2 regions of the Enterobacter sp. UPMP701 genome follow, and region 2 is predicted to be linked to the other one. Evidence: predicted binding sites of a transcription regulator. Region 2 holds the regulator's gene; the other holds the start of a gene.
What was found. The regulator Fur, encoded in region 2, represses iron uptake genes when iron is present. The targets are predictions, from matches to a motif close to ATAATAATGAGAACNACTATCAA.

Region 1: a site for Fur is predicted at 12,778-12,800, ahead of bfd (bacterioferritin-associated ferredoxin). Genes of this name have one in related genera too.

What each region holds. Positions count from the first base shown of each region.
Region 1 covers NZ_JBSKJN010000010.1:13,119-28,580, forward strand. Annotated here, with positions in the region: gene rpsM (30S ribosomal protein S13) at 8-364, opposite strand; gene rpmJ (50S ribosomal protein L36) at 511-627, opposite strand; gene secY (preprotein translocase subunit SecY) at 659-1,990, opposite strand; gene rplO (50S ribosomal protein L15) at 1,998-2,432, opposite strand; gene rpmD (50S ribosomal protein L30) at 2,436-2,615, opposite strand; gene rpsE (30S ribosomal protein S5) at 2,622-3,122, opposite strand; gene rplR (50S ribosomal protein L18) at 3,137-3,490, opposite strand; gene rplF (50S ribosomal protein L6) at 3,500-4,033, opposite strand; gene rpsH (30S ribosomal protein S8) at 4,046-4,438, opposite strand; gene rpsN (30S ribosomal protein S14) at 4,469-4,774, opposite strand; gene rplE (50S ribosomal protein L5) at 4,789-5,328, opposite strand; gene rplX (50S ribosomal protein L24) at 5,343-5,657, opposite strand; gene rplN (50S ribosomal protein L14) at 5,668-6,039, opposite strand; gene rpsQ (30S ribosomal protein S17) at 6,206-6,460, opposite strand; gene rpmC (50S ribosomal protein L29) at 6,460-6,651, opposite strand; gene rplP (50S ribosomal protein L16) at 6,651-7,061, opposite strand; gene rpsC (30S ribosomal protein S3) at 7,074-7,775, opposite strand; gene rplV (50S ribosomal protein L22) at 7,793-8,125, opposite strand; gene rpsS (30S ribosomal protein S19) at 8,140-8,418, opposite strand; gene rplB (50S ribosomal protein L2) at 8,435-9,256, opposite strand; gene rplW (50S ribosomal protein L23) at 9,274-9,576, opposite strand; gene rplD (50S ribosomal protein L4) at 9,573-10,178, opposite strand; gene rplC (50S ribosomal protein L3) at 10,189-10,818, opposite strand; gene rpsJ (30S ribosomal protein S10) at 10,851-11,162, opposite strand; gene ACWKXT_RS18655 (prepilin peptidase) at 11,543-12,016, shown strand; gene bfr (bacterioferritin) at 12,000-12,476, opposite strand; gene bfd (bacterioferritin-associated ferredoxin) at 12,549-12,743, opposite strand; gene tuf (elongation factor Tu) at 12,923-14,107, opposite strand; gene fusA (elongation factor G) at 14,177-15,462, opposite strand, start outside.
Region 2 covers NZ_JBSKJN010000002.1:155,622-171,083, forward strand. Annotated here, with positions in the region: gene ybfF (esterase) at 1-463, shown strand, start outside; gene ybfE (LexA regulated protein) at 592-879, shown strand; gene fldA (flavodoxin FldA) at 1,035-1,565, shown strand; gene fur (ferric iron uptake transcriptional regulator) at 1,855-2,301, shown strand; gene chiQ (ChiQ/YbfN family lipoprotein) at 2,403-2,729, opposite strand; gene chiP (chitoporin ChiP) at 2,777-4,174, opposite strand; gene glnS (glutamine--tRNA ligase) at 4,623-6,290, opposite strand; gene nagE (PTS N-acetyl glucosamine transporter subunit IIABC) at 6,460-8,409, opposite strand; gene nagB (glucosamine-6-phosphate deaminase) at 8,735-9,535, shown strand; gene nagA (N-acetylglucosamine-6-phosphate deacetylase) at 9,590-10,738, shown strand; gene nagC (DNA-binding transcriptional regulator NagC) at 10,747-11,967, shown strand; gene nagD (ribonucleotide monophosphatase NagD) at 12,013-12,765, shown strand; gene asnB (asparagine synthase B) at 13,015-14,679, shown strand; tRNA gene ACWKXT_RS06310 (tRNA-Met) at 14,904-14,980, shown strand; tRNA gene ACWKXT_RS06315 (tRNA-Leu) at 14,989-15,073, shown strand; tRNA gene ACWKXT_RS06320 (tRNA-Gln) at 15,097-15,171, shown strand; tRNA gene ACWKXT_RS06325 (tRNA-Gln) at 15,204-15,278, shown strand; tRNA gene ACWKXT_RS06330 (tRNA-Met) at 15,296-15,372, shown strand; tRNA gene ACWKXT_RS06335 (tRNA-Gln) at 15,413-15,462, shown strand, end outside.

The DNA.
Region 1 (15,462 bases), on a different contig from region 2:
ACCCCGATTATTTCTTGATCGGTTTGCGCGGACCCTTACGGGTACGTGCGTTGGTCTTAGTACGCTGACCGCGCACTGGCAGACCACGACGATGACGCAAACCGCGATAGCAACCAAGATCCATCAGGCGCTTGATGCTCATGCTGATTTCACGGCGCAGATCACCTTCAACGACAAATTTGGCAACTTCGTCACGCAGCGTGTCGATTTGTCCTTCAGACAGCTCACTGATCTTAACATCTTCAGCGATACCCGCTGCAGCCAGGATGGCTTTAGAACGGGTCTTGCCGATGCCGTAGATCGAAGTTAATGCGATCACAGCATGTTTCTGATCAGGAATGTTAATGCCTGCTATACGGGCCACTATGCACTCCTACTATTTAATATGTACGCACCATGCTGAAAAGCCCGTTTTCAGGATACTCAAATGGAAACGTACAGACATACAAAAGATTGGCTGGCTAATCTAGCCAGCTCAACCCAACTTTGCAAGAAAAATATGCGAAATAATCAGCCTTGGCGCTGTTTATGCTTCGGCTCGGCACTGCAAATCACACGGATGACACCATCACGCTTAACGATTTTGCAGTTACGGCATAATTTCTTGACGGAAGCACGAACTTTCATTTTTACTCTCCGTAACTTCTCAGGCGACCAATTAGCGGCCGTAGCCTTTCAGGTTCGCCTTCTTCAATGCAGACTCATACTGACTGGACATCATCAGAGTTTGCACTTGAGCCATAAAGTCCATAATCACGACAACAACGATAAGCAGTGAGGTCCCACCGAAGTAGAACGGTACTTTCATTGCATCACGCATGAACTCCGGGATCAGGCAGATAAAAGTAATATAAAGCGCACCAACTAAAGTCAGGCGGGTCATTACTTTATCGATATACTTCGCCGTTTGCTCTCCCGGACGAATTCCTGGTACAAATGCACCGGACTTCTTCAGGTTATCTGCTGTTTCACGCGGGTTGAAGACCAACGCCGTGTAGAAGAAACAGAAGAAGATGATCGCAGACGCATAGAGTAACACATAAAGTGGTTGCCCAGGCTGCAAATACAGCGAAATTGTTGTCAGCCAGTTCCAACCAGTACCGCCCCCGAACCATGACGCGATGGTCGCCGGGAACAGAATAATACTGGAAGCGAAGATAGCCGGGATAACCCCCGCCATGTTCACTTTCAGCGGTAAATGTGTGCTCTGTGCAGCATAGACACGACGACCTTGCTGACGCTTAGCGTAGTTCACCACAATGCGGCGTTGACCACGTTCAACGAAGACAACAAAGAACGTCACTGCAAATACTAATACTGCAACCAACAGCAACAGGAGGAAGTGCAGGTCGCCTTGACGCGCTTGCTCGATAGTATGGGCGATGGCTGGCGGGAGGCCCGCAACGATACCGGCGAAGATAATGATTGAGATACCGTTACCGATACCACGCTCAGTAATCTGTTCGCCGAGCCACATCAGGAACATTGTCCCTGTGACCAGACTAACAACAGCGGTGAAATAGAATGCAAAGCCTGGGTTTAATACCAGGCCCTGCATACCAGGCATATTCGGAAGACCGGTAGCAATACCGATCGACTGGAATATTGCCAGCACCAGAGTACCGTAACGGGTGTACTGACTAATCTTACGACGTCCAGACTCCCCTTCTTTCTTCAACTCTGCCAGGGCCGGATGAACGACCGTCAGCAGCTGGATAATAATAGAGGCCGAAATATACGGCATAATACCCAGCGCAAAGATAGAAGCACGGCTGAGAGCACCACCAGAGAACATGTTGAACATTTCAATGATGGTGCCTCGCTGTTGCTCAAGCAGTTTGGCAAGTACAGCGGCATCGATACCAGGGATCGGAATAAAAGAGCCAATACGGAACACAATCAGCGCGCCGATAACAAACAGCAGTCTGCGTTTCAGCTCGCCAAATCCACCTTTGGCACTTTGAAAATCTAATCCCGGTTGCTTAGCCATCTGCTACTTATTCCTCAATTTTACCGCCAGCAGCTTCGATAGCAGCACGAGCACCTTTAGTAACACGCAGGCCACGAACAGTTACCGGAGTAGAAACTTCACCAGACAGGATCACTTTCGCGAACTCGATCTGAATACCGATAATGTTAGCCGCTTTCAGCGTGTTCAGGTCTACAACGCCGCCTTCAACTTTCGCCAGGTCAGACAGACGGATTTCCGCTGTGATCGCTGCTTTGCGAGAGGTGAAGCCGAACTTCGGCAGACGACGGTACAGTGGCATCTGGCCACCCTCGAAACCGCGACGTACGCCACCGCCAGAACGAGAGTTCTGACCTTTGTGACCACGACCACCGGTTTTGCCGAGGCCAGAACCGATACCACGACCCAGGCGTTTACCCGCCTTTTTAGAGCCTTCGGCCGGAGACAGAGTATTTAAACGCATCTCTTACTCCTCAACTTTAACCATGAAGTAAACCGCGTTGACCATACCACGAACAGCAGGAGTATCCTCGCGCTCAACGGTATGACCAATACGACGCAGACCCAGGCCAAGCAGCGTTGCCTTGTGTTTCGGCAGACGACCGATTGCACTGCGGGTTTGAGTGATTTTAATAGTCTTTGCCATGGTCAATTACCCCAGAATTTCTTCAACGGATTTACCACGCTTGGCAGCGACCATTTCTGGAGAATTCATATTTTCCAGGCCATCAATAGTTGCACGAACCACGTTGATCGGGTTGGTGGAACCATATGCTTTAGCCAGTACGTTATGAACCCCAGCAACTTCCAGAACGGCGCGCATTGCACCACCGGCGATGATACCGGTACCTTCTGAAGCTGGCTGCATGAATACACGAGAACCCGTGTGAACACCTTTAACTGGGTGCTGCAGGGTGCCGTTGTTCAGCGCGACGTTAATCATATTGCGACGGGCTTTTTCCATCGCTTTCTGGATCGCTGCTGGAACTTCACGCGCTTTACCGTAACCAAAACCAACGCGACCGTTACCATCGCCTACTACAGTCAGAGCTGTGAAGGAGAAAATACGACCACCTTTAACGGTTTTAGATACGCGGTTTACCGCGATCAGCTTTTCCTGCAGTTCGCCAGCCTGTTTTTCGATGTGAGCCATCTTACACCTCTACCTTAGAACTGAAGGCCAGCTTCACGGGCAGCATCTGCCAGTGCCTGGACACGACCATGATATTGGAACCCGGAACGGTCAAAGGAAACATTGCTGATGCCTTTTTCCAGAGCGCGTTCTGCAACAGCTTTACCTACAGCTGCAGCGGCGTCTTTGTTACCGGTGTACTTCAATTGTTCTGAGATAGCTTTTTCTACAGTAGAAGCAGCTACCAGAACTTCAGAACCGTTCGGTGCAATTACCTGTGCGTAAATATGACGCGGGGTACGATGTACCACCAGGCGAGTTGCACCCAGCTCTTTGAGCTTGCGGCGTGCGCGGGTCGCACGACGGATACGAGCAGATTTCTTATCCATAGTGTTACCTTACTTCTTCTTAGCCTCTTTGGTACGCACGACTTCGTCGGCGTAACGAACACCCTTGCCTTTGTAAGGCTCAGGACGACGGTAGGCGCGCAGATCTGCTGCAACCTGACCGATCAGCTGTTTATCAGCGCCTTTCAGCACGATTTCAGTTTGAGTCGGACATTCTGCAGTGATACCGGCCGGCAGCGGATGCTCAACAGGGTGTGAGAAGCCCAGAGACAGGCCTACTGCATTCCCTTTGATAGCTGCACGATAACCTACACCAACCAGCTGAAGCTTTTTAGTGAAGCCTTCGGTAACACCAACAACCATTGAGTTCAGCAGGGCACGCGCGGTACCAGCCTGAGCCCATCCATCCACGAAACCATCACGTGGACCGAAGGTCAGAGCGTTATCTGCATGTTTAACTTCAACAGCTTTGTTGAGGGTACGAGTCAGCTCGCCGTTTTTACCTTTGATCGTAATAACCTGACCGTCGATTTTTACATCAACGCCGGCAGGAATAACGACCGGTGCTTTAGCAACACGAGACATTCTTTCCTCCGATTAGGCTACGTAGCAGATAATTTCGCCACCAAGACCAGCCTGGCGCGCTGCACGATCAGTCATAACACCTTTAGAGGTAGAAACAACTGCGATACCAAGGCCAGCCATAACTTTTGGCAGCTCATCTTTTTTCTTATAGATGCGCAGGCCTGGACGGCTGACACGCTGAATGCTTTCTACAACAGCTTTACCCTGGAAATACTTGAGAGTAAGTTCCAGTTCCGGCTTGGTGTCGCCTTCAACTTTAAAATCTTCGATAAAACCTTCTTCCTTCAGCACGTTGGCAATTGCCACTTTCAGCTTGGCGGAAGGCATGGTGACCGCAACTTTGTTCGCGGCCTGACCGTTACGGATACGGGTCAGCATATCCGCGATCGGATCTTGCATGCTCATCTGTCTTTACTCCCGTGATTCAATTGGTAATTACCAGCTAGCCTTTTTCAAGCCTGGCACTTCACCGCGCATAGCGGCTTCACGCAGTTTGATACGGCTCAACCCAAACTTGCCCACATAACCATGTGGACGACCTGTTTGACGACAGCGGTTACGCTGACGAGACGGGCTGGAATCACGCGGCAGAGACTGCAGCTTGAGAACCGCATTCCAACGATCTTCGTCGGAAGCGTTCACATCAGAAATGATCGCTTTCAGTTCAGCGCGTTTAGCGAAGAATTTATCAGCTAAAGCTACGCGCTTTACTTCGCGTGCTTTCATTGATTGCTTAGCCATTCAGTAACCCTACCTTACTTGCGGAACGGGAAGTCAAAGGCAGCCAGCAGAGCACGGCCTTCTTCGTCAGATTTCGCAGTAGTGGTAATGGTAATATCCAAACCACGCACGCGGTCGACTTTATCGTAGTCGATTTCTGGGAAGATGATCTGCTCACGGACACCCATGCTGTAGTTACCACGACCGTCGAAAGACTTAGCGGACAAGCCACGGAAGTCACGGATACGTGGAACAGCAATAGTGATCAGGCGCTCAAAGAACTCCCACATGCGTTCGCCACGCAGAGTTACTTTACAGCCGATCGGATAGCCCTGACGGATTTTGAAGCCTGCAACAGATTTGCGTGCTTTGGTGATCAGCGGTTTTTGACCGGAGATTGCTGTCAGATCAGCTGCTGCGTTATCCAGCAGTTTCTTGTCAGCGATCGCTTCACCAACACCCATGTTCAGGGTGATCTTCTCGACCCGAGGGACTTGCATGACAGAATTGTAGTTAAACTCGGTCATGAGTTTCTTAACTACTTCGTCTTTGTAGTAATCATGCAGTTTCGCCATCGTACTACTCCAAATTACTTGATAGTTTCGCTGTTAGACTTGAAGAAACGGACTTTTTTGCCGTCTTCGAATCTAAAGCCTACACGGTCAGCCTTGCCGGTAGCCGCATTGAAGATTGCAACGTTAGAAACCTGAATAGCAGCTTCTTTTTCAACGATGCCGCCTGGTTGGTTCAGGGCCGGAACCGGCTTCTGATGTTTCTTAACCAGGTTGATACCTTCAACGACGAGTTTGCCGGAAGACAGAACATTTTTTACTTTACCGCGTTTACCTTTATCTTTACCGGTTAACACGATAACTTCGTCATCACGACGGATTTTCGCTGCCATGATTCGCTCCTTAGAGTACTTCTGGTGCCAGAGAGATAATTTTCATGAACTTCTCAGTACGAAGTTCACGAGTTACCGGCCCAAAGATACGCGTGCCGATAGGCTGCTCGCTGTTATTGTTTAAAATAACGCATGCATTACCATCGAAGCGAATGACAGAACCGTCAGGGCGACGAACACCCTTCTTGGTGCGCACCACTACCGCCTTCAGCACATCACCTTTTTTGACCTTACCACGTGGAATTGCTTCCTTGATGGTGATCTTGATGATGTCGCCTACGCCTGCGTAGCGACGGTGCGAGCCACCCAGAACCTTGATACACATTACGCGACGTGCACCGGAGTTGTCGGCGACGTTCAGCATAGTCTGTTCTTGGATCATTTTAGTGCTCCGCTAATGTCAACTACTACCTGAGACTCTAAAATCAGAGCCGTTAAAAAGCCCCATATCGAGGGCGCGGCATTATAACACCGCTTCTGCAATATGGGTAGAAAAAATAAACGGCTCATCGCTGAGCCGTTTATTCGTATTGAGAAGGCGTACTGTATTACAGAACCGCTTTCTCTACAACGCGAACCAGCGTCCAGGACTTAGTCTTGGACAGTGGACGGCATTCACGGATTTCAACCTTGTCGCCGATACCACATTCGTTGTTCTCGTCATGTACGTGCAGTTTGGTCGTACGCTTGATGAATTTACCGTAGATCGGGTGTTTCACAATACGTTCGATAGCTACAACAATGGATTTCTCCATTTTGTCGCTAACAACACGACCTTGCAGAGTACGGATTTTATCGGTCATTACGCACCCGCCTTCTGAGTCAGTAAAGTCTTAACGCGTGCAACATTGCGACGCACTTGCTTCAGCAGGTGAGTCTGTTGCAGCTGGCCACTTGCAGCCTGCATACGCAGGTTGAACTGCTCACGCAGCAGGTTCAGCAGCTCAGCGTTCAGCTCTTCAACGCTTTTTTCACGCAGCTCTTTTGCTTTCATTACATCACCGTCTTAGTTACAAAGGTGGTTTTGATAGGCAGTTTCGCTGCTGCCAGGCCGAAGGCTTCACGGGCCAGCTCTTCCGGAACACCGTCCATTTCATAAAGGACTTTGCCCGGTTGGATCAAGGCAACCCAGTACTCCACGTTACCTTTACCTTTACCCATACGAACTTCCAGTGGCTTCTCGGTGATCGGTTTGTCCGGGAATACACGGATCCAGATCTTACCTTGACGCTTAACTGCACGGGTCATTGCACGACGTGCTGCTTCGATCTGACGTGCAGTCAGACGACCACGGCCAACAGCTTTCAGACCGAAAGTGCCGAAGCTAACATCCGTACCCTGCGCCAGACCACGGTTGCGGCCTTTGTGCACTTTACGGAATTTTGTACGCTTTGGTTGTAACATCAGCGACGCTCCTTATTTACGGCCTTTACGCTGCTGCTTTTTAGGTTGAGCAGCCGGTTTTTCCGGTTGTTCAACAGCAGCCATACCACCCAGGATCTCACCTTTGAAGATCCATACCTTAACGCCGATTACACCGTAAGTGGTGTGCGCTTCAGAGGTGTTGTAGTCGATGTCAGCACGCAGAGTGTGCAGCGGTACGCGACCTTCACGGTACCATTCGGTACGTGCGATTTCCGCGCCGCCCAGACGGCCGCTAACTTCAACTTTGATACCTTTAGCGCCCAGACGCATTGCGTTCTGTACAGCACGCTTCATAGCACGACGGAACATAACACGACGTTCCAGCTGTGAAGTGATGCTGTCAGCAACCAATTTAGCGTCCAGTTCAGGCTTACGAACTTCAGCGATATTGATCTGTGCAGGAACGCCAGCGATATCCGCTACGACCTTGCGCAGTTTTTCTACGTCTTCGCCTTTCTTACCGATAACGATGCCAGGACGAGCAGTGTGAATAGTCACACGGATGCTCTTCGCTGGACGCTCGATAACGATACGAGATACAGACGCTTTAGCCAGTTCCTTAGTCAGGTACTGACGTACTTTAAAATCGCTGTCCAGGTTGTCAGCGAATTCTTTGGTGTTCGCAAACCAGGTAGAGTTCCATGGTTTTACAATACCCAGGCGAATACCATTAGGATGTACTTTCTGACCCATTGCTAGTCTCCAGAGTCTCAGCGATCGGACACAACCACAGTAATGTGGCTGGTGCGCTTCAGGATGCGATCTGCACGACCTTTCGCACGCGGCATAATGCGCTTCATGCTTGGGCCTTCATCTACGAAAATTTTCGCGACTTTCAGATCGTCGATGTCAGCGCCATCGTTGTGTTCAGCGTTAGCAATGGCAGATTCCAGTACTTTCTTGACCAATACCGCAGCTTTCTTGTTGGTATAGGTCAGGATGTCCAGGGCCTGCGACACTTTCTTACCGCGAATCAGGTCAGCAACAAGGCGAACCTTCTGTGCAGAAGAACGAGCATGGCGATGTTGAGCTAAAGTTTCCATCTCTTCCTCCTACCTTATTTCTTCTTCGCTTTTTTATCAGCAGCGTGGCCGCGATAAGTACGAGTCGGTGCGAATTCACCCAGTTTGTGACCAACCATTTCGTCGGTAACAAAGACTGGAACGTGCTGACGACCATTATGGACAGCGATGGTCAAACCGATCATGTTAGGAAAGATCGTTGAACGACGGGACCAAGTGCGCAGGGGCTTCTTGTCTCCGCTTTCCACCGCTTTCTCTACCTTCTTCAGCAAGTGCAGGTCAATAAAAGGACCTTTCTTGAGAGAACGTGGCATGGCTTATCCTCTAAAATTATTTGCTACGGCGACGTACGATAAATTTATCAGTACGCTTGTTGCTGCGGGTCTTCTTACCTTTGGTCTGAACGCCCCACGGAGTTACCGGGTGCTTACCAAAGTTACGACCTTCACCACCACCATGTGGGTGGTCGACTGGGTTCATCGCAGTACCGCGAACGGTAGGACGAACACCACGCCAGCGTGCAGCACCAGCTTTACCCAGAACGCGCAGCATATGCTCAGCATTGCCAACTTCGCCCAGAGTAGCGCGGCAGTCTGCTTCGACTTTACGCATTTCACCAGAACGCAGACGCAGGGTGACATAAGCACCGTCACGCGCAACGATCTGAACGTAAGTACCAGCGGAACGTGCCAGCTGACCGCCTTTACCTGGTTTCATTTCTACGTTATGAACGGTAGAACCAACCGGGATATTGCGCATCGGCAGGGTGTTGCCTGCTTTGATTGCAGCATCAACGCCAGACTGAATCTGGTCGCCAGCTTTCAGGCCTTTAGGGGCCAGGATGTAACGGCGTTCGCCATCTTTGTACAGAACCAGCGCGATGTTCGCGGAACGGTTCGGATCGTACTCAAGACGCTCAACAACTGCTGGGATACCGTCTTTGTTGCGTTTGAAGTCAACAATACGATAAGCCTGCTTGTGGCCACCACCGATGTGACGAGTGGTGATACGGCCATTGTTGTTACGACCACCGGATTTGCTGTTTTTTTCCAGCAACGGAGCAAAAGGTTTGCCCTTGTGCAGCTCAGGGTTAACCACTTTAACTACGTGGCGACGACCCGGAGATGTCGGTTTACATTTAACAACTGCCATTGTATTACTCCTCCGACTTACTCAGCGCCGCCAACGAAGTCCAGGTTCTGGCCTTCTTTAAGGGTGACGTAAGCTTTTTTCCAGTCGCTACGACGACCGATACGCTGTCCGTGACGTTTAACTTTCCCTTTAACTACCAGGGTGTTAACGACTTCGACTTCGACTTCAAACAGTTTCTGCACAGCAGCTTTGATCTCTGCTTTGGTCGCGTCTTTAGCAACTTTGAGAACGATGGTGTTTGTTTTTTCCATCGCAGTAGACGCTTTTTCAGAAACGTGCGGTGCGCGAAGCACCTTCAGCAGACGTTCTTCACGAATCATGCCAGCATCTCCTCAACTTGCTTAACAGCATCAGCAGTCATTACGACTTTGTCGAAGGCGATCAGGCTAACCGGGTCGATACCAGTCGCATCGCGTACGTCAACCTTGTGCAGGTTACGTGCGGCCAGGAACAGGTTCTCGTCCAGCTCACCGGTGATGATCAGCACATCTTCCAGAGCCATGTCTTTCAGTTTCTGTGCCAGCAGCTTAGTTTTAGGCGCTTCAACAGAGAACTTCTCGACAACGATCAGACGATCCTGACGTACCAGTTCGGACAGGATGCTTTTCAGCGCGCCGCGGTACATCTTTTTGTTAACTTTTTGACTGTGGTCCTGTGGACGCGCAGCGAAGGTCACGCCACCTGAACGCCAGATCGGGCTCTTGATAGAACCTGAACGCGCACGGCCGGTACCTTTCTGGCGCCATGGCTTTTTGCCAGAACCAGTTACTTCAGCACGAGTCTTCTGAGCACGAGTACCCTGACGAGCACCAGCTGCATAAGCAACAACAACCTGGTGAACCAGCGCTTCGTTGAAATCACGACCGAAGGTAGTTTCGGAAACAGTCAGCGCGCTCTGCGCGTCTTTCAATACTAATTCCATTGCTATCCCCTTACGCCTTCACAGCTGGTTTAACGATCAGGTCGCTACCGGTTGCACCCGGGACCGCACCTTTAACCAGCAGCAGGTTGCGCTCAGCGTCAACACGTACTACGTCCAGGCTCTGAACGGTTACACGTTCGTTACCCAGCTGACCTGCCATTTTCTTGCCTTTGAACACTTTGCCCGGAGTCTGGTTCTGACCGATAGAACCCGGAACGCGGTGAGACAAGGAGTTACCGTGGGTAGCGTCCTGGGTACGGAAGTTCCAGCGCTTAACGGTACCAGCAAAACCTTTACCTTTAGAGGTACCGGTTACGTCAACTTTTTTAACGTCAGCAAACAGCTCAACGCTAATGTCCTGACCTACGGTGAACTCTTCGCCTTCAGCAAGACGGAATTCCCACAGACCACGGCCAGCTTCTACGCCAGCTTTAGCGAAGTGACCCGCTTCTGGTTTGGTTACACGGTTAGCTTTTTTAGCACCAGTGGTAACCTGAATAGCGCGGTAGCCATCGTTAGCCAGATCTTTAACCTGAGTAACGCGGTTTGCTTCAACTTCGATTACGGTTACTGGGATAGAAACGCCATCTTCAGTGAAGATGCGGGTCATACCCACTTTTTTACCGACTAAACCAATCATTGTTTCAACCTCTCAATCGCTCGATGACCTGATTAACCCAGGCTGATCTGCACGTCTACACCGGCAGCCAGATCCAGACGCATCAGAGCATCAACGGTTTTCTCAGTTGGCTCAACGATGTCAACCAGACGCTTGTGAGTGCGGATTTCGTACTGATCGCGCGCGTCTTTGTTAACGTGCGGAGAAATCAGAACGGTGAAGCGCTCTTTGCGGGTCGGCAGCGGGATCGGACCACGGACTTGCGCACCAGTGCGCTTAGCAGTCTCGACGATTTCCGCGGTTGATTGATCGATCAGACGATGATCAAACGCTTTAAGGCGGATACGGATTCTTTGGTTCTGCATGAGACCAGAGCTCCAATTATTTTATAAACGAAAATGATTACTCCTCAAACCCATTACGATTGATGGGAGAGTGTAACCGTTCTTACGTAGCTCCCCAATTGGGAGCATTGTTGAGTAACAAAGTGAGCTACTCTGGTTCAGATTGAACCCGCCGTCAATTACGACAAGCCCGCGCATTATACGTAAATCAGAGAAAGACGCAAGTGCCGTTTAGAAATTAAGCGCCAAAGACGTACTATACGTAAGGCCGCGCAATTTTTTATGCAAAGTATCCCTTCTCAACTCTTTGTCTGAAGCCGCTACGCAATTGCTGTTTTTACACATTGCCGAGCATGCAGATTATTACGAGTATGCGCTCAAACCATTTTGAGGCTCTCGCTATGCTACTGTCCCTCCCCTTTCTGTTGATCTATTTTGCGTTATCGGCCTTGCTTGTTCGCACCGATATCCGCACGGGGCTTCTTCCCGATAAATTTCTTTGCCCACTGCTATGGACGGGCCTGCTCTACCAGCTTTGTCTCCATCCTGATTTTTTGCCGAGCGCGGTAGTGGGTGCGATGGCAGGATACGCCGGATTCGCCATTATCTATTGGGGATACCGTCTCATCTGCCGACGTGAAGGGATGGGATATGGCGACATAAAATATCTGGCGGCGCAGGGGGCATGGCATGGCTGGTGTGTACTACCAATACTGGCATTAGTGGCCGCGTTAATGGCTCTGCTGTATCTGGTTGCTTTCTCGTTGTTTACCCCTGATAAGCAGGCATTAAAAAACCCACTGCCTTTTGGGCCATTTCTGGCGGCAGCGGGTTTATGCGTTGGCTGGGAAAGCCTGATTAACTTTCCAATTTGATCTGAGACTGAAGGTAGTTCTGTAGGCCAATTTTGCTAATGAGATCTAGTTCGGTCTCAAGCCAGTCGATGTGCCCTTCTTCATCGGCCAGGATCTGGATCATCATATCGCGGCTGACGTAGTCATGTACGCTGTCCGCATAGGCAATGGCTTCACGCAGATCTTTTGCACCCTCCAGCTCCAGCCGGAGATCAGAACGCAGCATCTCTTCGACATCTTCTCCGATGCCCAGTTTTCCGAGATCCTGTAGGTTAGGAATGCCTTCGAGGAATAAAATACGCTCAATGTATTTATCGGCGTGTTTCATTTCATCAATGGACTCATGGTATTCAACATCGTTGAGGCGAGTCAGTCCCCAGTTTTTAAACATTCTTGCATGGAGAAAATACTGATTGATTGCGACAAGCTCATTTCCCAATAATTTATTGAGATAACTTATGATTTTAACATCACCTTTCATTATATAGTCCCTCCGCTTCCACTCATTGAAGCGTAGATCGGGCTACGGGGATGTCAAAAAAAAGATAGAGGCTTACGCGATCTCTTTGAATTCCGGGATCTGCATCAATTCGTCCTGCATAATCTCACGCGCTGCGCGAACGCATTTACCGCATTGATTTCCCACCGGAACAAACTTGCGAAGTTGCTGGAAAGACTGTGGCTGAAACTGGTGAACGGCCTGACGTATTTTTTTGTCACTCACACCATTACATAAACAAACGTACATAAAAACTCCCGTTCAAAATATGCGCAAAGTGTAAGTGAGAATGGTTATGATTACAATAGCACAAACGCCGGGATGCGAGACGGAAGCAGGCAAAAAATGCGAAAATTTGTGACAGGTTCAAAACGCCAGAAAACAAAAAAGGACGCCGAAGCGTCCTTTTTTCATTCAGGGATAATTAATTAGCCCAGAACTTTAGCAACAACGCCCGCGCCAACGGTACGGCCGCCTTCACGGATTGCGAAACGCAGACCGTCGTCCATCGCGATTGGGTGGATCAGAGTCACAACCATCTTGATGTTGTCGCCTGGCATTACCATCTCAACGCCTTCTGGCAGTTCGATGGTACCGGTGACGTCAGTTGTACGGAAGTAGAACTGTGGACGGTAGCCTTTGAAGAACGGAGTATGACGGCCGCCTTCGTCTTTGGACAGGATGTACACTTCAGATTCGAACTTGGTGTGTGGCTTGATTGAGCCTGGCTTCGCCAGAACCTGACCACGTTCGATTTCTTCACGTTTGATACCACGCAGCAGAACACCAACGTTCTCACCAGCACGGCCTTCGTCCAGCAGTTTGCGGAACATTTCAACGCCAGTACAGGTAGACTTCGCAGTCTCTTTGATACCAACGATTTCAACTTCTTCACCCACTTTGATGATACCGCGCTCTACACGACCGGTAACAACGGTACCACGACCGGAGATGGAGAATACGTCTTCGATTGGCAGCAGGAATGGCTTGTCAATCGCACGCTCTGGTTCTGGGATGTAAGAATCCAGGTAGCCAGCCAGTTCGATGATTTTCGCTTCCCACTCTGCTTCGCCTTCCAGCGCTTTCAGCGCGGAACCACGAACGATAGGAGTGTCGTCGCCCGGGAAATCGTACTGAGACAGCAGTTCACGAACTTCCATCTCTACCAGTTCCAGCAGCTCTTCGTCATCAACCATGTCGCATTTGTTCAGGAACACGATGATGAAAGGAACGCCTACCTGACGACCCAGCAGGATGTGCTCACGAGTCTGCGGCATTGGGCCGTCAGTCGCAGCAACAACCAGGATCGCGCCGTCCATCTGCGCAGCACCGGTGATCATGTTTTTAACATAGTCGGCGTGGCCTGGGCAGTCTACGTGTGCGTAGTGGCGAGTCGGGGTGTCGTACTCAACGTGAGAGGTGTTGATGGTGATACCACGAGCTTTTTCTTCTGGCGCGTTATCGATCTGGTCGAATGCACGAGCAGAACCACCGTAGGTTTTAGCCAGAACGGTAGTGATTGCAGCGGTCAGGGTAGTTTTACCATGGTCAACGTGGCCGATAGTACCAACGTTGACGTGCGGTTTTGTACGTTCAAATTTTTCTTTAGACACGGCTATATTCCTTACTATAGTGCTCTCCCCTCTGGAGAGAGCACGGGACTTAGGTTTTAATCCTGTGGATTACTTACCACGGGCTTCAATAACGGCCTGAGCAACGTTGTTAGGCGCATCATCATACTTCAGGAATTCCATGGTGTATGATGCACGACCTTTGGTCAGAGAACGCAGCTGAGTTGCATATCCGAACATTTCAGACAGCGGAACTTCAGCGTGGATCTTAACGCCAGTTACTTCGGATTCCTGACCACGCAGCATACCGCGACGACGGCTCAAGTCACCGATAACGTCACCGGTGTTCTCTTCAGGAGTTTCTACTTCAACCTTCATGATTGGCTCAAGCAGAACTGGTTTTGCTTTCTTAAAGCCTTCTTTAAAGGCAATAGACGCAGCCAGTTTAAACGCCAGTTCAGAGGAGTCAACGTCGTGGTAAGAACCGAAGTGCAGACGGATACCCATGTCAACAACCGGATAGCCAGCCAGAGGGCCCGCTTTCAGCTGTTCCTGGATGCCTTTATCAACGGCTGGGATGTATTCGCCAGGAATTACACCACCTTTGATGTCGTTGATGAACTCGTAACCTTTCGGGTTAGAGCCCGGCTCCAGTGGGTACATGTCGATCACAACGTGACCGTACTGACCGCGACCACCAGACTGCTTAGCGTGTTTACCTTCAACATCGGTAACTTTCGCGCGAATCGCTTCGCGGTAAGCAACCTGAGGTTTACCCACGTTCGCTTCAACGTTGAATTCACGCTTCATACGGTCAACGATGATGTCCAGGTGCAGTTCACCCATACCAGCGATGATGGTCTGGTTAGATTCTTCATCAGTCCATACGCGGAATGATGGGTCTTCTTTCGCCAGACGGCCCAGAGCCAGACCCATTTTTTCCTGGTCAGCTTTGGTTTTTGGTTCAACCGCGATGGAGATTACCGGCTCAGGGAATTCCATACGCTCCAGAATGATCGGGTGATCCGGGTCACACAGGGTGTCACCAGTGGTCACGTCTTTCAGACCGATTGCTGCAGCGATATCGCCCGCACGAACTTCTTTGATCTCTTCACGTTTGTTAGCGTGCATCTGTACGATACGGCCAAAACGTTCACGCGCCGCTTTCACGGAGTTCAGGATGGTGTCACCGGAGTTAACCACACCAGAGTAAACGCGGAAGAAGGTCAGGTTACCCACGAATGGGTCGGTAGCAATTTTGAACGCCAGTGCAGAGAACGGCTCGTCATCACTTGCGTGACGCTCAGCCGGAGTGTCTTTACCGTCGTCCAGGATGCCGTTGATCGCAGGAACGTCAACCGGGGATGGCAGGTAGTCAACTACCGCATCCAGCATCG
Region 2 (15,462 bases):
GCGAATTTCCGGGCTGGTGGTCATTGATGTTGCGCCCGTCAATTACGACGTTCGCCGTCACGATGAAATTTTCGCGGCGATCAATGCGGTGACTGAAGCTGGCGTTTCAACGCGTCAGCAGGCCGCGGCCGTTATGCGCGAGCATCTTGATGAAGAAGGCGTGGTGCAGTTTCTGCTGAAATCGTTCGTTGACGGCCAATGGCGTTTTAACGTGCCGGTGCTGTGGGACCAGTACAATAATATCGTGGGCTGGGAAACCGTCCCCGCCTGGCCGCACCCTACCCTCTTTATCCGCGGCGGCAACTCGCCTTACGTCACCGATGCGTACCGCGACGTGCTGCTGGCACAGTTCCCGCAGGCGCGCGCCCACGTGATTGCCGGGGCCGGGCATTGGGTTCACGCCGAAAAACCGGACGCCGTACTGCGCGCCATCCGCCGCTATCTCGCTGATACTGCAAATTGATTAAAAAGAGAGCGACTGGAAGACTGCGGGCTTCCAGTCGTTGGCGTGCCGTTTTTGGTGATGTATGATGGCGCGCTTATCGCCCGGGCATTAGCAGGGCGGCGTGTTTCCCCCGAAGTCTCAGAATCATGGCCAAAGAACAAACGGACCGTACGACACTAGATCTGTTCGCGAATGAGCGTCGACCGGGACGACCGAAAACGAATCCGCTTTCGCGCGATGAACAGCTGCGTATTAATAAACGCAATCAGCTTAAACGCGATAAAAATCGTGGGCTTAAGCGTGTCGAACTGAAGCTCAACGCCGATGCGGTCGATGCGCTTAATGAACTGGCGGAGGCGCGTAATATCAGCCGCAGCGAGCTCATTGAAGAGATGTTGATCGCCCAGCTAGAGACGTTGCGCAACCAGGCATAAGTCTGAAAATCCCCTTTATCGCCCTTTTCATGTAGCACAGAGTGCAGTCCTGCGCGATAGCGGTTTCCGCAGGGTTGCCTGTTCTGCTATTATTGCCCTTATCCGTGGACAATTTGCGCCACCATACCATTAAGTTTCAAGAGGTTATTTTACTCATGGCAATCATCGGCATTTTCTTCGGCAGTGATACCGGCAATACCGAAAATATCGCAAAAACTATTCAGAAACAGCTCGGTAAAGACGTTGCTGATGTGCATGACATCGCCAAGAGCAGCAAAGAAGATCTCGAGGGCTATGACATCCTGCTGCTGGGTATTCCTACCTGGTACTACGGTGAAGCCCAGTGCGACTGGGATGATTTCTTCCCAACGCTGGAAGAGGTGGACTTCAACGGCAAGCTGGTTGCCCTGTTCGGTTGTGGCGATCAGGAAGATTACGCCGAGTACTTCTGTGACGCGCTGGGTACCATCCGCGACATCATTGAGCCACGCGGTGCGGCGATTGTCGGCCACTGGCCAACGGCGAGTTACCACTTTGAAGCCTCTAAAGGTCTGGCAGATGACGACCACTTCGTTGGCCTGGCCATCGATGAAGACCGTCAGCCAGAACTGACTGCAGAGCGTGTTGAAAAATGGGTTAAGCAGGTTAGAGAAGAACTGAACCTGGACGACATCCTTAACGCCTGATTTCCTTGCGGCGCAACTCCGGTTGCGCCCGTTTTCCAGGTAAAACCGATTAAATTAATTGCTACAAACTTTTAACTTTTTCGTCCAGACCTGTACAATGTCTCCCTGGTAAAATGTGGTTTCCATTGAGCAAGTTTGTTGGTGATACCCCATTTTTATAAGCATACTTTGCCTGAGACTTGCAGTTTTCATTTAACCATGGCAGTTCTATAATGAGACGCATTATCCCAGGTGCATTTTCTGTCACTTCCTACAGAAGTGAATCGTTTAGCAACAGGACAGATTCCGCATGACTGACAACAATACCGCATTAAAGAAGGCTGGCCTGAAAGTAACGCTTCCTCGGTTAAAAATCCTTGAAGTGCTTCAGGGTCCAGACAATCACCATGTCAGTGCGGAAGACCTCTATAAACGTCTTATCGACATGGGTGAAGAGATTGGGCTGGCCACCGTTTATCGCGTGCTGAACCAGTTTGATGACGCGGGCATTGTTACCCGTCATAATTTCGAAGGCGGTAAATCTGTTTTCGAACTGACCCAGCAGCAGCACCACGATCACCTGATCTGCCTCGATTGCGGCAAGGTCATTGAATTCAGCGACGATTCTATCGAAGCGCGTCAGCGTGAAATCGCAGCTCGTCATGGCATCCGCCTGACCAACCACAGCCTGTACCTTTACGGTCACTGCGCTGAAGGTGATTGCCGCGAAAATGAACACGCGCACGACGCAAAATAAGTTAGCGTTCATACTCTGAGCCAGCCGAAAGGTTGGCTTTTTTTTGCCTTTTTTGGGCAATAAAAAGCCCGGTGGCGCAGCGCCACCGGGCATGAAATCACTTATTTATTGTTATTGCGTATCTCATTCCAGATCTTATCGCAACGCTTCGCGACTTCCTGATCGTTACCGGTTTTACGCGCCTGGATACAGGCCTGGTAATCCATCACGCGTATATTCTCCTGTGTTGCAAACTGCTCATGCGCTTTCTCTTTCTTCAGCACATTCAGCACGCTCTGACAGGCTTCAATTTTCTCCGGCGATCCTTCCGCACTATTAATACAGGCGCTATACGCCTCCTTCAGACGGGAGTCCTCTTTTGGCGCCTGAGTTTGCGCGCACGCCACCAGCCCTGATGCCAACAGCGCGACGATTACGATTTTTTTCATCATGTGCACTCTCCATACCGGCGGGAGTTACTCCGCCGGTGCGTTCATCAGAAGATAGTGAATGGGGCGATAACCATGAATTTCACGTCACGTTCATCCTGGAAGATGTTGCCGTAACCGCCCGCGTAGCTCGGGATATCGGAGTGGTTGTCATACTGCGTGAAGTGCAGTTTGAACATCGTGCCTTTCGCACGGCCTTCCTGCAGGGTGTAGATAGCATCCAGACTGTAAGAGGACTCTTTCAGGCGATAGTTTGGATCGTAGTACGCATCCGGCGTAGCCATATCGGCAGGTTTTGCGTCCCAGGCGTAAGCGTAAGAAGCACCCACTGCCCAGCCTGGAAGATTCCAGTTTTTCAGGTCATACATTGCGCCGAAGAAGACCGCTTTTTCGCCGTCGGCGTTGAAGTCAGAGCGGTTATCCCACCAGATATCAAGACGGCCGTTGGACGAGGCATAGGTTGGGGTCATACGTTGCAGGAAGTAGCCCTGCTGCCCTTCCGCCTTCACCCACGTTCCTTCCAGGCGTAAATCAACCTGACCAACCTTGTAGCCGAAGGTCAACGCCTGCAGCCACGCGGTGCCGTTATAAATGTCATTTACACTACCATCGCTGACCTTATCGCGCGTACCGTAGAACTGGTAGCTGGTGCTCAGCGGGCTGCCGGCGATATCAAATTTGTAGCTGGCTTTCGCAAAATACTGATCGATATAGCCTTCTGCCTGACCAAATGCGGCCTCCAGTACCAGGTCGTTTTTAAAGTCGTACTTCGCGCCGAGCGAGTGGAGGTAATCGACTTTGGTTTTCTTATCGTTCTGGTAAAACTTGTCCATCTCAATGTGCCACGGCGCTTTGTACTCGTTGGTCCACATATAGGAGAAGCTCAACGCACCCGCATCGCCATAGTCAAAGTTAGCCCCCGCTTCCGCACCCTGATAGGTGCCCGGCATAAAACTCCAGTGCGGTGCTAACAGCGTCTGGCCGGTTGGCTGAATATAGCCCCCACGCGCCCAGACCGGGCCGTATTTAAATTTCGCTGCGGCCTTATAAAGACTGATACCGCTTTTATCCCCGGACCAGTCTTCATCGTAAGCTTTATTGCTGGAGGAGAACGCAATTTCGTTCGGGTGACCGCTATCGCCGTTTTCAGCCATTTCAATTGCGGTAAACGCGGCAATATCCAGACCGAACATATCGGCGGCATAGCCTGACTGGAAATCCAGGTTGGCGTTCCAGGTGGAATGAGAAAGGTTAGTTTTGTATTTATCTTCAGTGACGTCTTTACGGTCACGCTCACGCTGCCAGTAATAAATACCGCCCGTAAGGGTAGAATCTTCGATGAAACCTGCCGCTTTCGCCTCTGGCGCAACCACCAGGCCCGACATTGCTGTCACACCGGCGATAGCCAGCGCCAGCGCACTACGTTTGCCACTGAACGTACGCATAGATTATTCCTCTTTGACGAATTAAAACGCCTTAAACGGCGAAAAACAGAAAAGACCAAATGGTCAGGGGTAGTTATAAATACCCTCGAATTAACTACCGTCTTTAGGTTATTTTTCGCGACGCGAATTATCAATGCTTTTTAGTGGGCAAAAGTCAGGATTATGACGAAGTGCACATAATTGGTAGTGGTTTGTAACATTTAGCGCGAGGCGAGGTTTGACGGGGCAAGCCGTTAATTTCTGGAGGATAAAGCCGTTAAATTTCGCTAATTTCTACTTATTCCTTTCTGGTGAAAATATACAAACTTTTTTTTAGAAAAATAAGTAGCACCGCATTGACCTGAAATATCAGCCAGCCCTATTTTAGCTCCGCTATAACGATATGATCATACAATAAAAAAACGCCGCAATAAGCGGCGTTTGTTTCTCATTGACCAGAGCAGCAATATTATTCGCCGATCTTCGTCCAAGTATCACGCAGGCCTACGGTGCGGTTAAATACCGGTTTTTCAGCGGTGCTGTAACGGCTGTCCAGGCAGAAGTAACCTTCACGCTCGAACTGGAACGCTTTGCCCGCTTCAGCCGCTTTCAGCGATGGCTCCGCATAACCCTGTTTAATTACCAGCGATTCCGGGTTGATGGTTGCCAGGAAGTCTTCCGCTGCGCCCGGGTTAGGCACGCTGAACAGACGATCGTACAGACGAATTTCAACCGGCAGCGCGTGGGAAGCGCTCACCCAGTGGATAACGCCTTTCACCTTGCGGCCATCCGCCGGATCTTTGCTCAGCGTTTCAGCATCATAAGAACAGAAGATGGTGGTGATATTCCCTTCTGCATCTTTCTCTACGCGCTCGGCTTTGATGACGTAGGCATTACGCAGACGCACTTCTTTACCCAGCACCAGACGCTTGTACTGCTTGTTGGCTTCTTCGCGGAAGTCAGCGCGGTCGATCCAGATTTCACCGCTGAACGGCACATCACGGCTTCCCATTTCCGGTTTGTTCGGATGGTTAGGCATGGAGACCAGTTCGCTTTCGCACTGCGGGTAGTTTTCGATAACCAGCTTTACCGGATCGATAACGGCCATTGCGCGCGGGGCGTTTTCGTTGAGGTCTTCACGAATGCAGGATTCCAGAGACGCCATTTCAATGGTGTTGTCCTGCTTGGTCACGCCGATGCGTTTGCAGAACTCACGAATAGAGGCGGCAGTGTAACCACGACGGCGCAGGCCGGAGATGGTTGGCATGCGCGGGTCGTCCCAGCCTTCAACATGCTTGTCGGTCACCAGCAGATTCAGCTTACGCTTGGACATCACGGTGTATTCCAGATTCAGACGAGAGAACTCGTACTGGCGCGGATGCACAGGAATGGTGATGTTATCCAGCACCCAGTCATACAGACGACGGTTGTCCTGGAACTCCAGCGTACACAGCGAGTGCGTAATGCCTTCCAGCGCATCGCTGATGCAGTGGGTGAAGTCGTACATCGGGTAGATGCACCACTTGTTGCCGGTCTGGTGGTGTTCTGCGAATTTGATGCGGTACAGCACCGGATCGCGCATTACGATGAACGGCGATGCCATGTCGATTTTGGCACGCAGGCACGCTTTACCTTCTTCGAAGCCACCGGCACGCATTTTTTCAAACAGCGCCAGGTTCTCTTCCACGCTGCGATCGCGGAACGGGCTGTTTTTGCCAGGCGCAGTCAGCGTACCGCGGTATTCGCGGATCTCATCGGCAGACAGTTCGTCGACATACGCCAGACCTTTGTTGATCAGTTCAACCGCGTAGGCATACAGCTGATCAAAATAGTCAGAGGAGTAGCAGATATCGCCAGACCAGTTAAAGCCCAGCCATTGCACGTCGTTTTTGATGGACTCAACGTATTCGATGTCTTCTTTTACTGGGTTGGTGTCATCGAAACGCAGGTTGCACTGGCCCTGGTAGTCTTGCGCAATACCAAAGTTCAGGCAGATCGATTTCGCGTGACCAATGTGCAGGTAACCGTTCGGCTCCGGCGGGAAACGCGTATGGACTGTGGTGTGCTTACCACTGGCCAGATCTTCATCGATGATCTGACGAATAAAGTTACTCGGGCGGGCTTCTGCCTCACTCATCGTGGATTCCTCAAAGCGTAAACAACGTATAACGGCATATGATCTTATAAGCCGGACGTAGTGACAACCCTTAAAACGTCCCGGAAGAAAATAATGGGGGCAAATGGTGCAAAAAAAAGCGGCGGAGGATATCCCCCGCCGCTAAAGGCATGACTCTACTCAGGAGCGATTACTTGCCTTTAATCTCGTACAGTGGTGTCTGACCCGCAACCACCTGACCTTTCGCCTGGAGTACCAGACCGCTGAAGTCGTCGATGTTGCTGCACACGACCGGGCTAATCATCGAGCGCGCGTTGGCATTCAGGAAGTCCAGATCCATTTCCAGAATCGGCTGGCCTGCCACCACTTCTGCGCCCTCTTCCACCAGACGAGTAAAGCCCTGACCGTTCAGCGCAACGGTATCGATACCCATATGGACAACGATCTCCGCGCCTTTTTCCGTTTCCAGGCAGAACGCGTGGTTGGTGTTGAAGATTTTCACGATAGTACCGGCTGCCGGAGACACAACGGTTTTGTCCGTTGGTTTCACCGCCACGCCGTCACCGACCGCTTTGCTGGCGAACGCTTCGTCAGGCACCTGCTCAAGCGCAACCACGTCACCGGTGACAGGAGAAACCAGCGCAGCGATGGTCACCGCGTTTGGCACCGCCTGCGGTTTTGCAACAGGCGCTTCAGCCACTGGCGCGCCGTCCGTGGAGGCGGCAGCGACCGGTCCACGGGCGACCACTTTTTTCATTTCATCGCCGATAGATTCAGCTTTAGCACCCACGATAACCTGGATGGTTTGTTTGTTCAGTTTCACCACACCAGACGCGCCCAGGCGTTTGCACATTGCATCGCTCACGCGCGCAGAGTCGCCCACGGTGAGACGCAGACGGGTAATACAGGCATCGATCGCTTTCAGGTTGTCGGTACCGCCGACCGCGGCAATGTAGCTGGTCGCCAGCTGGGTTAAACCTTCTTCGGTATTGCTGTTGGCTTCACTGGTCACGACATCGTCTTTCGTATCTTCGCGGCCCGGCGTTTTCAGGTTAAACATACGAATAACCGCGCTGAACAGAACGAAGTAGATAACGAAGAAGACCAGACCCATTACCACCAGCATCCAGACGTTTTTGCTTGCCGCCGGCAGGTTGTACATCAACACGTAGTCGATCGCGCCTGCAGAGAAGGAGAAGCCAGCATGGATGCCCAGCAGGGTCGCCACAAACAGGCTGATACCGGTCAGAACCGCATGCATGAGGTACAGCACCGGCGCCAGGAACATGAACAGGAATTCCAGCGGCTCGGTTACACCGGTCAGGAACGCGGTAATCGCAACGGACAGCAGCATGCCGCCAACCATTGGGCGACGCGCTTTTGGCGCAGCCAGGTACATTGCCAGTGCAGCGCCTGGCAGACCAAACATCATGATTGGGAAGAAGCCAGACATGAACATACCGGCGGTGCCGTCACCCGCGTAGAAGCGGTTGATGTCGCCGTGGAATACGGTGCCCGCAGCATTGGTGAACTCACCAATCTGGAACCAGGCGATGGTGTTCAGCACCTGATGCAGACCGGTTGGGATCAGCAGACGGTTGATAAAACCAAAGATACCTGAGCCCACTGCACCCGCTGAAACAATCCACTCGCCGCCCGCATGGATAGCATGCTGCACCGGTGGCCACACGTAGCCAAAGATGGCTGCGAGGATCAGACAGAAAAAGCCTGTCGCAATCGGCACAAAACGTTTGCCGCCGAAGAAGCTCAGGAAGTCAGGCAGTTTGATACCCGCCCAGCGGTTGTATACGGCGCCACCGACCAGACCGGTAATGATACCTGCCAGTACACCCATGTTGATTTCAGGGTTGATGGTTACCATCGCTTTCGTCAGGATGAAGTAACCGACAGCCCCTGCCAGTGCCGCGGCACCAGCGCTGTCTTTTGACCAGCTTGACGCCACACCGATGGCGAAAATCAGGGCCAGGTTGTCAAAAATTGCGCCGCCTGCCTGGGCAATAAACGGCACGTTAAGAAGATCGGGTTGCCCGAATCGCAGCAGTAATGCCGCAACCGGTAGCACGGCGATAGGGAGCTGCAAAGCCCTACCGAGGCGCTGGAAAAAACCTAAAATATTCATCCTATTCCCCCTACGAGACCCTTTGTTAAGACTCGCGCATAAACTATGTTTTTATTGTGTCACGAACGATAGATACAGTTGATGATTCACTGGCAGTGTGAGTGTGTGAAAAATTAATTCGTATCGCAAATTAAACACCTATTTTTTGTGATTATTGTCACCAAATATCGTATTAAACCCTCCCTTTCTCTGGCTAACGACGAAAACTTATTTTATCATTCAAAAAATCAAGACGGATTGATCCGGCCTGAAAGGTTCCAGGTTACGCTTAGTTCAGGTTGCACTAATCATCCGCCCACTTTTACTTAAACTTTAGAGGTGAATAATGAGACTGATTCCCCTGGCAACAGCTGAACAAGTCGGAAAATGGGCTGCTCGTCATATCGTTAACCGCATCAACGCGTTCAAACCAACAGCCGATCGTCCTTTCGTTCTCGGTCTTCCAACCGGTGGCACGCCCCTGACCGCATATAAAGCTCTGGTTGAAATGCACAAAGCGGGCCAGGTTAGCTTCAAACACGTTGTGACCTTTAACATGGACGAATATGTCGGCCTGCCAAAAGAACATCCGGAAAGCTACCATAGCTTTATGCACCGCAACTTCTTTGATCACGTTGATATCCCAGCTGAAAATATTAACCTGCTGAATGGAAATGCGCCTGATATTGACGCAGAATGCCGTCAGTATGAAGAAAAAATCCGTTCTTACGGTAAAATCCACCTGTTCATGGGCGGCGTGGGCAACGATGGTCACATCGCGTTTAACGAACCAGCCTCTTCTCTGGCTTCCCGTACCCGTATTAAAACGCTGACCCATGACACCCGCGTGGCAAACTCCCGCTTCTTTGACGGTGACGTGAACCAGGTTCCAAAATACGCCCTGACCGTTGGCGTAGGCACCCTGCTGGATGCCGAAGAAGTGATGATTCTGGTGCTGGGCGCGGTGAAAGCGCAAGCGCTTCAGGCTGCCGTTGAAGGTAACGTGAACCATATGTGGACTATCAGCTGCTTACAGTTGCATCCAAAAGCCGTTGTCGTGTGTGACGAACCGTCCACCATGGAGCTGAAAGTGAAAACGCTGAAATACTTCAACGAGCTGGAAGCTGAGAACATCAAAGGTCTGTAATTGAATAACCGCCTCTTCATCAAGAGGCGGCCGCTTTTTTAACCGGGGGTCGTTATGTACGCTTTAACCCACGGTCGGATTTATACCGGCCATGATATTCTGGATGACCATGCGATTGTTATCGCCAATGGCCTGATTGAACGTGTTTGTCCGCTGGCAAAACTGCCGCCGGAGATTGAACAGCGCTCACTCAATGGAGCAACGATCTCCCCCGGTTTCATCGACGTACAGCTTAACGGCTGCGGCGGTGTGCAATTTAACGATACCGCAGAGGCGGTAACGGTTGAAACGCTGGAAATCATGCAGAAAGCCAACGAGAAATCGGGCTGCACCAGCTACCTGCCTACCCTCATCACCAGCAGTGATGACCTGATGAAGCAAGGTATCCGCGTGATGCGTGAATACCTGGCAAAACATCCGAATCAGGCGCTGGGCCTGCACCTGGAAGGACCGTGGCTGAACATAGTGAAGAAAGGGACACATAACCCGAACTACGTTCGCAAACCGGACGCCGAACTGGTCGACTACATGTGTGCCAACGCTGATGTCATCACCAAAGTCACGCTGGCGCCTGAAATGACCGGTACAGAGGTGATCAGCAAACTGGCCGCGGCCGGGATTGTCGTTTCAGCGGGTCACTCAAACGCCACGCTGAAAGAAGCCAAAGCGGGATTCCGTGCTGGCATTACCTTTGCGACCCACCTTTATAACGCTATGCCGTATATTACCGGCCGTGAGCCGGGTCTGGTCGGGGCGATTCTGGACGAGCCGGACGTTTATTGCGGCATTATCGCTGATGGCATGCACGTTGATTACACCAATATTCGCAACGCCAAGCGGCTGAAAGGTGACAAGCTTTGTCTGGTGACGGATGCCACCGCACCAGCAGGTGCAAATATTGAGCAGTTCATTTTTGCCGGTAAAACAATATACTACCGCAACGGACTGTGTGTGGATGAAAACGGTACGCTGAGTGGCTCCTCTTTGACCATGATTGAAGGGGTGCGTAACCTGGTTGAACATTGTGGGATTGCACTTGATGAAGTCCTGCGTATGGCCACCCTTTATCCTGCTCGCGCGATGGGCGTGGATAAACAGCTTGGCGGAATTGCACCAGGTATGGTTGCAAACCTGACGGCATTCACACACGATTATAAAATTATTAAGACCATCGTTAATGGTAACGAGGTCGTCACTGAGTAAGTAAAAGTATGACACCAGGCGGACAAGCTCAAATCGGTAATGTCGATCTCGTTAAACAACTTAACAGTGCGGCGGTATATCGTCTGATTGACCAACACGGTCCAATCTCGCGGATCCAGATAGCCGAACAAAGCCAGCTTGCTCCCGCCAGCGTGACAAAAATTACCCGCCAGCTCATTGAGCGCGGTTTGATCAAAGAAGTCGATCAGCAGGCCTCCACCGGGGGCCGCCGCGCCATCTCCATTATTACCGAAACCCGTAATTTTCAGGCAATTGGCGTCCGGCTTGGTCGTCATGACACCACGCTCACGCTTTACGATCTGAGCAGCAAAGCCATTGCGGAAGAGCACTACCCGCTGCCCGAGCGCACCCAGGAGACGCTGGAACACGCCCTGCTGAATACCATCGCGCACTTTATTGAAAGCTGTCAGCGTAAAATTCGCGAACTCATCGCCATCTCGGTGATCCTGCCGGGCCTGGTCGACCCGGAAAGCGGTGTTATTCGTTACATGCCGCATATTCAGGTTGAGAACTGGGCGCTGGTCGACGCGCTGGAGAAACGCTTTAAGGTGACCTGTTTTGTCGGCCACGATATTCGATCTTTAGCGCTGGCTGAGCACTACTTTGGTGCGAGCCAGGACTGCGAAGACTCTATTCTGGTGCGCGTACACCGCGGCACGGGCGCAGGTATTATCTCCAATGGCCGTATTTTTATTGGTCGCAACGGCAACGTCGGCGAGATTGGCCACATTCAGGTTGAACCGCTCGGCGAGCGCTGCCACTGCGGCAACTTCGGCTGCCTTGAAACCATCGCCGCCAACACGGCCATTGAACAGCGCGTTCGCCATCTGCTTGAACAGGGTTACCAAAGTCGCGTCACGCAGGACGACTGCATGATAGGCACCATCTGCAAAGCCGCTAATAAAGGCGACGCGCTGGCCTGTGAAGTGATCGAGCAGGTTGGACGCCATCTGGGGAAAACCATCGCCATCGCCATCAACCTGTTTAACCCACAAAAAGTGGTGATCGCCGGAGAAATTGTGGAAGCAGAAAAGGTGCTGCTCCCCGCGATTGAAGGCTGTATTAACACCCAGGCGCTGAAAGCATTCCGCCAGAATCTTCCGGTGGTTCGTTCAAAGCTTGACCATCGCTCGGCGATTGGCGCGTTTGCGCTGGTTAAGCGCGCCATGCTCAACGGGATCCTGCTCCAGCATTTGCTGGAAAGTTGATCGGACCTTATAGTAACGCCTTCTTTTTTTGATGTCGGACTGTCCATGACCATTAAGAATGTAATTTGTGATATCGACGGCGTGCTGATGCACGACAATGTTGCCGTGCCGGGTGCTGCGGAATTTCTTCACCGCATCATCGACAAAGGAATGCCTCTGGTTCTTCTCACGAACTACCCTTCTCAGACCGGTCAGGATCTGGCGAACCGCTTTGCCACGGCAGGTGTGGACGTCCCGGACAGCGTGTTTTATACCTCCGCGATGGCAACGGCGGATTTTCTGAAGCGTCAGGAAGGAAAAAAAGCTTATGTTGTCGGTGAAGGCGCGCTGATCCACGAACTGTATAAAGCAGGCTTTACTATTACCGATGTGAACCCGGACTTTGTCATCGTCGGTGAAACGCGCTCCTTTAACTGGGAGATGATGCATAAAGCAGCCTACTTTGTCGCCAGCGGCGCGCGCTTTATCGCCACCAACCCGGATACGCACGGTCGTGGTTTTTATCCGGCCTGCGGCGCGCTGTGCGCCGGTATCGAGAAAATCTCCGGGCGTCAGCCGTTTGTGGTCGGGAAACCAAGCCCGTGGATCATCCGTGCCGCGCTGAACAAAATGCAGGCCCACTCCGAAGAAACCGTGATTGTCGGCGATAACCTGCGTACTGATATTCTGGCCGGTTTCCAGGCGGGTCTGGAAACTATCTTAGTGCTTTCCGGCGTCTCGCAGATTGATGACATTGACTCAATGCCCTTCAGGCCAAGCTGGATTTACCCCTCCGTCGACGAAATCGACATTATCTGATACCGAACCACGCCTCAGTGCGTGGTTTTTCATTTTCGGCTCATACAAATAAAACTCCATCTAACAAAAAGCGCCTTTCATTGAATAATCATCAATAAAAGCATTAATGACGTACTCTTTTTTCACTATTCCGCAATCACTATTGCACTATTTCCTTTTGAGCCCGTAAAACCCTTGCGCCCTTTTCCCCTTTGCGGCATTTTCATAAGCAAGCAACATCACAATGCAACAGGGTTAACGGAGAAGGTTATGTGTTCAATTTTTGGCGTACTGGATATTAAAACTGACGCGGGCGAACTGCGTAAAAAGGCTCTCGAACTGTCCCGCCTGATGCGCCATCGCGGCCCGGACTGGTCAGGCGTTTACGCCAGCGATAAAGCGATTCTGGCTCACGAACGTCTGTCTATTGTTGACGTTAACGCCGGTGCACAGCCGCTGTATAACGAGAAAAAAACGCACGCGCTGGCTGTAAACGGTGAAATCTATAACCATCAGGCGCTGCGCGCTGAATATGGCGACCGTTACGCCTTCCAGACCGGTTCTGACTGCGAGGTGATCCTGGCGCTGTATCAGGAGAAAGGTCCGGAGTTTCTCGACGATCTGCAGGGCATGTTTGCCTTCGCCCTGTACGACAGCGAAAAAGACGCTTACCTGATTGGCCGTGACCATATCGGCATTATCCCGCTGTACATGGGCCACGATGAGCACGGCAACTTCTATGTTGCCTCTGAAATGAAAGCCCTGGTTCCGGTCTGCCGTACCATTAAAGAGTTCCCGGCGGGCAGCTACCTGTGGAGTAAAGACGGTGAAATCCGTTCGTACTATCAGCGCGACTGGTTCGATTATGACGCGGTTAAAGACAACGTGACGGATAAAGCCGAGCTGCGTCAGGCGCTGGAAGATTCCGTGAAAAGCCACCTGATGTCAGACGTCCCGTACGGCGTACTGCTCTCCGGCGGCCTGGACTCCTCCGTGATCTCCGCGATCACCAAGAAATTCGCGGCCCGCCGCGTGGAAGATCAGGAGCGCTCCGAAGCCTGGTGGCCGCAGCTGCACTCCTTCGCCGTGGGGCTGGAAGGGGCACCGGATCTGAAAGCCGCGCAGGAAGTGGCGAACCACCTCGGCACCGTGCACCATGAAATTCACTTCACCGTGCAGGAAGGCCTGGATGCGATCCGCGATGTGATCTATCACATTGAGACCTATGACGTGACCACCATTCGTGCCTCCACGCCGATGTACCTGATGTCGCGTAAGATCAAAGCGATGGGCATCAAGATGGTGCTCTCCGGTGAAGGCTCTGATGAAGTGTTTGGCGGCTACCTGTACTTCCACAAAGCGCCAAACGCCAAAGAGCTGCACGAAGAGACCGTGCGTAAGCTGCAGGCGCTGCACATGTTTGACTGCGCACGTGCTAACAAAGCGATGTCTGCCTGGGGCGTGGAAGCGCGCGTGCCGTTCCTGGATAAGAAATTCCTCGACGTGGCGATGCGCATCAACCCGCAGGACAAGATGTGCGGCAACGGCAAAATGGAAAAACATATCCTGCGTGAATGTTTTGAATCTTACCTGCCGGCGAGCGTGGCGTGGCGTCAGAAAGAGCAGTTCTCCGATGGTGTAGGCTACAGCTGGATTGACACCCTGAAAGAGGTGGCGGCAAAACAGGTTTCTGACCAGCAACTGGAAACTGCGAGCTTCCGCTTCCCGTACAACACCCCGGGCTCGAAAGAAGCGTACCTGTACCGTGAGATCTTTGAGGAACTGTTCCCGGTGCCGAGCGCAGCCGAATGTGTCCCTGGCGGTCCGTCAGTGGCTTGTTCCTCCGCGAAAGCCATTGAATGGGATGAATCTTTCAAGGCGATGAACGATCCATCAGGACGCGCGGTTGGCGTTCACCAGTCCGCCTACAAATAATCACTACGATTTCAAACAGGCCCCCAGGGCCTGTTTTTTTTGCCTCACATTTCACCACCGAAAAACGATTAATAACCAATAATTGCCGAATATTCGGCCACGCTGTTCGCAACCTAACCAAACAGTCACATTCCAGCTATTTTCGTTGAAAAAGGTGTTGACGCTGCAAGGGTCTATACGCATAATGCGCCCCGCAACGCCGATAAGGTAACGCGAAAAAAGATGGCTACGTAGCTCAGTTGGTTAGAGCACATCACTCATAATGATGGGGTCACAGGTTCGAATCCCGTCGTAGCCACCATCTTTTTTGCGGGAGTGGCGAAATTGGTAGACGCACCAGATTTAGGTTCTGGCGCCGCAAGGTGTGCGAGTTCAAGTCTCGCCTCCCGCACCATTCCCGGGTAAGCGTTGCACGGATGGGGTATCGCCAAGCGGTAAGGCACCGGTTTTTGATACCGGCATTCCCTGGTTCGAATCCAGGTACCCCAGCCATATTTCTTCGATTTTGCGGTTCTCCGCGGTATTGGGGTATCGCCAAGCGGTAAGGCACCGGTTTTTGATACCGGCATTCCCTGGTTCGAATCCAGGTACCCCAGCCATCGAAGATTGCAGTACTGGCTACGTAGCTCAGTTGGTTAGAGCACATCACTCATAATGATGGGGTCACAGGTTCGAATCCCGTCGTAGCCACCAAATTAAGATTATCGATTTGTTTCGGTAATTAAAAAATTGTTGGGGTATCGCCAAGCGGTAAGGCACCGGATTCTGATTCCGGCATTCCGA